DNA from 2 places in the Tardiphaga sp. 866_E4_N1_4 genome. Region 2 is predicted to be linked to the other one. Evidence: predicted binding sites of a transcription regulator. Region 2 holds the regulator's gene; the other holds the start of a gene.
The links. The regulator PhoB, encoded in region 2, activates phosphate uptake and scavenging genes when phosphate is short. The targets are predictions, from matches to a motif close to TGTCATNNANCTGTCAT.
Positions count from the first base shown of each region.

Region 1 (4,420 bases), 960 kb from region 2:
TGAGGTCCGAAAACGCCTTCATATCAATGCCTTGCTTATTTTAGAACTATTCTAATTTATATAAGAGCTGCTGTGCATTTGTCAAAGAGCTTTGCGCCTGCGCGGCGCTGAACCTGTCGCTGGTCGGGAAGCAGTAGCGGCGACGAGAAGGATCGCGACGAACCGACCGTGCGTGCTCCGGAGGTCGCCCCGGCATTCGCACCGACCCCGACGTGGAGATGCTGCGGAGATCAGCGACCGTCTGCAGGTGCTGTCGCTCACGAACGCGATAAGGTCGACCCGGTGCAGCAGACGTCGATGCATGGCCTACACCATCGACAGCGCGCTCACCTGAACTGCATACCTTTCCGCTTCCGTGTGTCACCGACCTCCGCTAGTTTGCCCGCAACAAATGTGGGCTACCAAAGCCGATTCAGGGAGAAAAGCGGAATGCACGGACTTTCAATTCTTCGCGGTGTGGCGAGCGCATCCTTTATCGGAGCGCTGCTGTTGGCGACCCCGGATGCCATCGCACAAACTGCGAACTATCCTAACCGGGCGATCACGCTGGTGCTCCCTTTCGCCGCCGGCAGCGGCACCGACACCACGACGCGTCTGATCGCCAAGGAACTCGGCACCGCACTGAACGCCAACACCGTGATCGACAACAAGGCCGGCGCCAATGGCTCGATCGCCGCCAGTTTCGTCGCCCGCGCCCCCGCCGATGGTTACACGCTGTTCGTGACCACCAACACGACGCATTCGGCCAATCCTTTTCTGCTCAAGACCATGAGCTATGATCCGATCAAGGATTTCACGCCGATCGCGCGCACCGGCGACCTGCCCTTCATGCTGGTGATCAATCCTGAGATTCCCGCCAACTCCGTGGAAGAGCTGATCGCGCTCGCCAAGAAAGAGCCGGGCAAGTACTCCTACGCATCGGGCAGTTCGTCGGCGATCGTCTCCGGCGCGACCTTTGCCCGCCTCGCCAAGCTCGATCTCCTGCACGTGCCTTACAAGAGCTCACCACCGGCGCTCACCGATGTCATCGCCGGCCGTGTCAGCATGATGTTCGTCGACGTTCCGACCGGCCTGCCGCACGTCAACGCCAAGGCGTTGAAGTCGCTTGCGGTGACCACCAAGTATCGCTCCAAGCTTCTGCCCGACCTTCCGACCATGGACGAGGCCGGCGTGAAGGGCTTCGACATTACGTCGTGGCAGGGCTATCTCGGCCCGGCCAACATGCCGAAGGACATCGTCGTCAAGCTCAACGCCGAAATCCGCAAGATCGTCGAGCGCCCCGAAATCCAGAAAGACCTCGCCAACCGCGGCATGGAAGCCTTTTCCGGTACGCCGGAAGAATTCGACGCCTTCCTGAAGGATCAGCTCAAGGTGTGGGAGAAGCTGATCACGGATGCTGGGATCGAGAAGCAGTAGGCGCATTTCAGATAGAACCGCACGGCAGGTATGTTCGTCATGCCCGGCGAATGCCGGGTATCCACGTCTCGCAAAGAAGACGTGGATGGCGGGACGAGCCCGGCCATGACGATGGTTTTGCGTGGGTTGAATGAAGAGGAACCACGCCTAACCCGCAGACTCGGCGACTGCATGTCGCAGGGTTTTCCCCTCTCGTCATTTTCTTGTCACGGAACTGTCAGCGCAGCGTAACGCCTGCCCCCCAGAACACCGCGCATGGTCACCACAAAGGAGACAACCATGCGCAGCACATTCCTCTGCTCCGTCGCTTCCCTCGTCATGCTCACCTCCGCCACTTTCGCCCAGACCGAAGGTGAATTCCCCGCCAAGCTCGCCGGCCATGCCGTGCTACCGGCGACGTCGACCATCGAGGCGCCTGCGGATGCGCCGAACGACCTAAAGACCTCGGGCAAATACACCACCGGCAAGCGCGTCGACGCGCTCGGCACCGTGATGGGCAAGTCCTATGAGCGCGCCACCGGCATCTCGCTGCCGATGAAGGGCCAGCCGCTGCAGGGCCATTCCGGCATCAAGGTGATGCCCGACGGTTCGTTCTGGGTGCTGACCGACAATGGCGCCGGCTCGCGCTACAATTCGGCCGACTACATGATCTATCTCAATCATCACAAGATCGACTGGAAGAACGGCAAGGTCGAGCGTCAGGCCACCGTGTTCCTGCACGATCCCGACAAGAAGGTGCCGTTCCGCATCGTCCATGAAGACACCGCCAAGCGCTATCTGACCGGCGCCGATGTCGACACCGAAGGCTTCCAGATCGTCGGCGACAATTTCTGGATCGGCGAGGAATTCGGCCCCTACATCATCAAGGCCGACAAGACCGGCAAGGTTCTGGCTGTGTTCGACACCGTCGCCGACGGCAAGCCGGTGCGTTCGCCCGACCATTGGTCGGTGCAGTCGCCGGGTGCGCCGGGCGCCACCTACACCACGGTCAATCTGCGCCGCTCCAAGGGCTATGAAGGCTTCGCCTCCTCCAAGGATGGCAAGTTCCTCTACGGCCTGCTCGAAGGCCCCATCTGGGATGCCGAGAAGAAGGACTGGGAAAAGGTCGACGGCAAGGAAGCCTCGCGCATCCTGGAATTCGACGTCGCTAACGAGAAGTTCACCGGTCGCTACTGGCAGTATGTGTTCGAACAGAACGGCAATGCCATCGGCGACTTCAACATGATCACCGCCGACAACGGCCTGATCATCGAGCGCGACAACGGCGAAGGCACCAAGGACAAGGCCTGCGCCGACGGCAAGCGCGGTGAAGACTGCTTCCCGGATCTCGCCAAGTTCAAGAAGGTCTATAAGATCGAACTGAACGACGCCAATGTCGGCAAGCCCGTTCGCAAGATTGGTTTCATCGACCTGATGAAGATCCAGGACCCGAACAAGCTGGCCCGCAAGCCGCTGAATGACGGCGTTCTGACCCTCCCGTTCTTCACCATCGAGAACGTCGACCAGGTTGATGCCACCCACATCATCGTCGGCAACGACAACAACCTGCCGTTCTCGTCAAGCCGCGAGCCGAACAAGGCCGATGACAACGAGTTCGTGCTGCTCGAAGTCGCCGACTTCCTGAAGGCGAAGTAAGCAACGCGAGCAGGCATCAGCCTGAACGACGAAAGCCCTCCCGCAAGGGAGGGCTTTTTGCGTTAGAGCGTGATCTACTTTCCTCTCCCACAAGGGGAGAGGGGAAGAAGAGCTTCTACGCCGCACGCACCTTGGTCAGGAACTCGTCCACCGCCGTCCGCAACATGCCGGACTGGGTGTCGAGCTCCCTGGCATTCGACAGAACCTGCGAGGCCGCCGTCCCGGTCGCTTCTGCTGCGCTGCTGACGCCGCCGATATGTTCGCTGATTTCACTGGAGCCCGCCGCGACCGACTGAATGTTGCGCGCGATTTCCCGCGTGGCCTCGCCCTGCTCCTGGACGGCCGTGGAGATGCTGGTGGTGATCTCGCTCATCTGCGCGATGGTCCCCGTAATGGCGCTGATCGAAAGCACGGCTTCGCTGGTGGACGCCTGCATGGCGGCGACCTGGGCGGAGATCTCTTCGGTAGCCTTGGCGGTCTGGCTCGCCAATGCCTTCACTTCAGAGGCGACGACCGCAAACCCGCGGCCGGACTCGCCGGCGCGCGCCGCTTCGATGGTCGCATTCAGCGCGAGCAGATTGGTCTGGGAGGCGATGCTGTGGATCAACTGAACCACTTCGCCGATCTTCTCCGCGCCGCTGGACAACAGCTGAACGGTCGCATTGGTGCGCTCCGCATCGCCGACTGCCTTGCTCGCAATTTGGCTCGACTGCGAGACCTGCCGCAAGACTTCGCTGACCGAAGCCGACAATTCCTCGGCGGCGGCTGCAACCGTGCTGACATTGTCCGACGACCGCTCCGACGCGGCTCCAACCGTCGATGCACGCGAACTGGCATCGCTGGCGGTCGCCGTCATGGATTGCGCGGTGGTCTGCATCCCTGCCGCTGCCGTCGATACCGAGCGAACAATCCCGTTGACGCTGCGTTCGAAATCATCGGCGATGCTCTCCATGGTCGAACGACGCTCGGCAGACGCGCGCGCCTGCGTCTCGGCTTCGATCTTGTCGAGCCCGCGAATCCGGACCGCGTTGTCCTTGAAGACCTGAACGGTCGATGCCATCGCACCGATCTCATCGCCGCGCCCGGTCCCGGGAATGTCGTCTTCAAGCGCACCATCGGCCAGCGTGCGCATCCGCGCGCCGAGCTGACCGAGCGGGCGGCTGATGCTGCGACCGATCATCCAGGCGATGCCGCCCGCGACCGCACCAATAGCAAGGATCGCCAAACCGAGCGCCCAGACGATCGGCTTCAACCTGGCGTCGAGGTCTTCCAGATAGGCTCCGGCGCCCACATACATGTTCCATCCCGGGATCGCAGCGGCATAGGCTACCTTGCGCAGCGGTGCCGTCTGGCCGGGTTTGACATAGTC
Region 1 covers NZ_CP197242.1:5,621,266-5,625,685, reverse strand. The annotation lists gene mbfA (iron exporter MbfA) at 1-22, opposite strand, end outside; gene AB8B20_RS27110 (Bug family tripartite tricarboxylate transporter substrate binding protein) at 430-1,416, shown strand; gene AB8B20_RS27105 (esterase-like activity of phytase family protein) at 1,696-3,051, shown strand; gene AB8B20_RS27100 (methyl-accepting chemotaxis protein) at 3,167-4,420, opposite strand, start outside.
Region 1: a site for PhoB is predicted at 1,621-1,637, ahead of AB8B20_RS27105 (esterase-like activity of phytase family protein). Genes of this name have one in related genera too.

Region 2 (4,420 bases):
ACAAGCTCAACGCGTCGGGCCTCAGCCTGTCGGGCGGTCAGCAGCAGCGCCTGTGCATCGCGCGCACCATCGCGGTTCGGCCGGAAGTGATCCTGTTCGACGAGCCGTGCTCGGCGCTGGATCCGATCTCGACCGCGAAGATCGAGGAGCTGATCGACGAGTTGAAGGATCAGTATACGATCGCGATCGTGACCCATAACATGCAGCAGGCTGCCCGCGTCTCCGACAGCACGGCCTTCATGTATCTCGGCGAGTTGATCGAGTTCGATCAGACCAACAAGATCTTCACGTCGCCGACCGACCGCCGTACCCAGGATTACATCACCGGCCGCTTCGGCTGACGCGACATATTCGCGGGAGGAATTTGAGATGGCTTTTGAACACACCACCAAGGCTTTCGACGACGATCTGCAGGAGCTGACCCGTCTCGTTGCCGAGATGGGTGGCCTCGCGGAACGGCAGATCGTCGAATCCGTCGATGCGCTGATCCGCCGGGACGTCGCGCTCGGTGCGCGCGTCGTCGCCACTGACTCCGAGATCGACCAGTTGCAGCGCACGATCGAAGAGCGCGCCGTGCTGACCATCGCCAAGCGCCAGCCAATGGCTGTCGATTTGCGCGAGATCGTCGGCGCGCTGCGCGTCGCCACCGATCTGGAACGCATCGGCGATCTCTCCAAGAATATCGGCAAGCGCGTCAATGCACTCGACAGCGACTTCCATCCGCTGAAGCTGATCCGCGGCCTCGAGCACATGACCGACCTCGTGACCACCCAGGTCAAGGCTGTGCTCGACGCCTATGCCGCACACGATCTGCCCGCCGCGATGACGGTGTGGAAGGGCGACGAGGAAATCGACGCGATCTGCACCTCGCTGTTCCGCGAACTCCTGACCTATATGATGGAAGACCCGCGTAATATTTCGTTCTGTATCCACCTGATGTTCTGCGCCAAGAATATCGAGCGGATCGGTGACCATGCCACCAATATTGCGGAAACCGTGTTCTACATGATCGAGGGCCAGCAGATCCTCGACAAGCGCCCGAAGGGCGACATGACCACATTCGCGAATACGCCGACGGCCTGAAGCATGATCAGGAAAAGTGGAAGCCAGTCTTCCGCAAGGATCATGATTTAAAGACTTGTCGGACGTCACTGAGGGTATTGATCAAGATGGCTGTGAATGCACGCATTCTGGTTGTGGAAGATGAAGAGGCACTAACGACGCTGCTTCGCTACAACCTCGACGCCGAAGGCTATGATGTTGAAACCGTCGCTCGCGGCGACGATGCCGACACCCGCTTGAAGGAGCGGGTGCCGGATCTCGTGGTGCTCGACTGGATGCTGCCGGGCCTGTCCGGCATCGAACTGTGCCGCCGCTTGCGCGCACGGCCCGAAACCAAGGCATTGCCGATCATCATGCTGACGGCGCGTGGCGAAGAGAGCGAGCGCGTTCGCGGTCTCGCCACCGGTGCCGACGACTACATCGTCAAGCCGTTCTCCGTGCCGGAGCTCCTGGCCCGCGTGAAGGGCCTGCTCCGTCGTGCAGCTCCCGAGCGTCTCGCTACCGTTTTGGCATTTGGCGACATCGAACTCGACCGTGATAAGCGCCGCGTCGTGCGCTCAAGCCGTCCGATCGATCTCGGTCCGACCGAATATCGCCTGCTGGAGTTCTTCCTGGAACATCCGGGCCGCGTGTTCAGCCGCGAGCAGTTGCTCGACAGCGTCTGGGGCCGCGACATCTATATCGACGAGCGCACCGTCGACGTGCATATCGGCCGCCTGCGCAAGCTGCTCAACCCCGCCGGTGAGCCCGATCCGATCCGCACCGTGCGCGGCGCCGGCTACGCGCTGGATGATCGGTTCGACAAGGCGGCGGAGTAGGTATCTTCCTTCTCCCCGCAAGCGGGGAGAGGTTAGAAGCCCCAAACAAAAAAATGCCCGGCTCATCGCCGGGCATTTTCATTTGGTTTAGATACTTTCCAGCTCAGCGCGTCGGCTTCGGCACCGCGCGGCGGCGGTCGCTGGCCGGCTGATAGGCGATGCGCGAGTGATGCGCGCAATAGGGGGCGCCGGCCAGGGCCTTGCCGCCGCAGAAATAGAAGTCCGCGCTCGACGGATCGCCGATCGGCCAATGGCAGGTGGCTTCGTTGAGTTCGACCAGCGACAGGCGCTGGCTGATCGGCACGATGTTGTCATAGGCGATCGGGTCGGGCTCGGCCTCGATCTCGTAGTTATGGGCCAATGCTGTGTTGCCACGGGCCATCGGGCGGGCGACGCGCACCATCTGCTGTGCCGGGCGCGCCTTGCGCTGCCGCGGAGCTGCCGAGGAGGGGCTCTTGGCACGGCCGGACAGGCCAAGGCGGTGCACCTTGCCGATCACGGCGTTGCGGGTCACGTTACCGAGTTCCGCAGCGATCTGGCTGGCGGAAAGGCCGCCTTCCCAGAGTTTCTTCAACTGTTCGACGCGATCGTCGGTCCATGTCATTACCGTCATCGCCGTTTTCCCTTCGTGAGCGCCGGCCTGACCGGGCAGCGCTGCGAGTTGAGACTTCAAAAATCCCTGCGGTCAGAATCCTTTAGCGCTCACCGGGCGCGAATTTCGCGTCCGGCTGTTACGCCGCACTGGATGTGTCAAAAGGATCTACCGCCGCACGAGATGTCGTATCCGACGAGGCAAAAGCTACAATATGCCGTGACTCGCGCGCAAGAGTCGGGCATGCCGCGTCCACATGCTTCTGCAAATAAAGCTGCAAAATCGGCTTTTTCTGCGACTCCGTGTGACTCGAAAGCCGCAGTGCGCGGTTGACAGTCTTCACAGCACACATAGAATAATGCCCACGTGCCGCCCGAGAAGGGCGGCACGTTTCGTTTCTAGGGTCCGTTGTTCGATTTCGCACAGTTGTCATCGACGCGGCCGCAGTCTTTTCGATCGGATCGGTTATGACCAGCAACGCAACGTCTTCGCCCCTCTCTCAGGCTCACTTGCTGCCTGTTTTCGCGCGTGCGGATGTCGCTTTCGAGCGCGGTGAAGGCGCGTGGCTGATTGGAACCGATGGCGAGCGCTATCTCGACTTCACCAGCGGCGTTGCCGTGAACGCGCTGGGCCATGCGCACCCACATATGGTCGCCGCATTGCAGGAGCAGGCCACCAAGCTCTGGCACATGTCGAACCTGTTCAAGAGCCCGGACGGCGAGCGCCTCGCCGCGCGGCTGTGCGAACAGAGCTTTGCCGACTTCGTGTTCTTCGCCAATTCGGGTGCGGAAGCGATGGAATGCGCGATCAAGGTGACCCGCCACTATCATTTCTCCAAGGGCCACCCCGAGCGCACGCGCATCATCACCTTCGAAGGCGCGTTCCATGGCCGCACCCTCGGCACGCTCGCAGCGACCGGCGCTGCCAAATATCTCGAAGGCTACGGCACGCCGCTCGACGGCTTCGATCAGTTGCCGCTCGGCGATATCGAAGCGGTGAAGAAGGCGATCGGTCCGAACACCGCCGGCATTCTCATCGAGCCGCTGCAGGGTGAGGGTGGCGTGCGTGCGCCGAGCAACGCGTTCTTCGGCGCGCTGCGCGAACTCTGCGACAAGAACGGCATCCTGCTGATCTTCGACGAAGTGCAGACCGGCATGGGCCGCACCGGCGAGTTGTTCGCCTATCAGCGCATCGGTGTGACGCCGGATGTCATGTCGCTGGCCAAGGCGCTCGGCGGCGGCTTCCCGATCGGTGCGTGCCTCGTCACGGCGGAAGCGGCCGAAGGCATGGCGCCCGGCTCCCATGGTTCGACCTTTGGCGGCAATCCGCTGGCGGTCGCTGCTGCGAATTCCGTGCTCGATATCATGCTGAAGCCCGGTTTCTTCGACCATGTGAAGAAGATGTCGCTGCTGCTCAAACAGAAACTCGCGGGCGTGGTCGACGGCCACCCTGATGTGCTCAGCGAAGTGCGCGGCGAAGGTCTGCTGATCGGCCTCAAGGCCGTGGTGCCGGCTGGTGATCTCGTGGCCGCATTGCGTGACGCGAAGCTGCTGACGGTTGGCGCCGGCGACAATGTCGTGCGCTTCCTGCCGCCGCTGATCGTCAGCGAGTCCGAGATCGAGCAGGCCGTGCAGCGGCTGGAACAGGCCTGCGTGGCCCTCGGTTCATCTGCCAAGACGCAGGGAGCCGCGTGATGAGCACGTCACCGCGGCACTTCCTCGATCTCACGGCCGTGCCGGCCAGCGAGTTGCGCAATATCATGAACGCGGCTGCCGCCATGAAGGCGAAGCTGAAAGGGCGGGATGGCTCGAATGCCGAGCCCGATCGTCCGCTCAAGAACAAGACGCTGGCGATGATCTTCGAGAAGCCCTCGACGCGCACCCGCGTATCGTTCGAGGTCGGCATGCGCCAGCTCGGCGGCGAAGTCGTGATGCTCACCGGCGCCGAA
Region 2 covers NZ_CP197242.1:4,659,964-4,664,383, forward strand. The annotation lists gene pstB (phosphate ABC transporter ATP-binding protein PstB) at 1-341, shown strand, start outside; gene phoU (phosphate signaling complex protein PhoU) at 370-1,083, shown strand; gene phoB (phosphate regulon transcriptional regulator PhoB) at 1,176-1,880, shown strand; gene AB8B20_RS22530 (GcrA family cell cycle regulator) at 1,984-2,493, opposite strand; gene AB8B20_RS22535 (aspartate aminotransferase family protein) at 2,940-4,166, shown strand; gene argF (ornithine carbamoyltransferase) at 4,166-4,420, shown strand, end outside.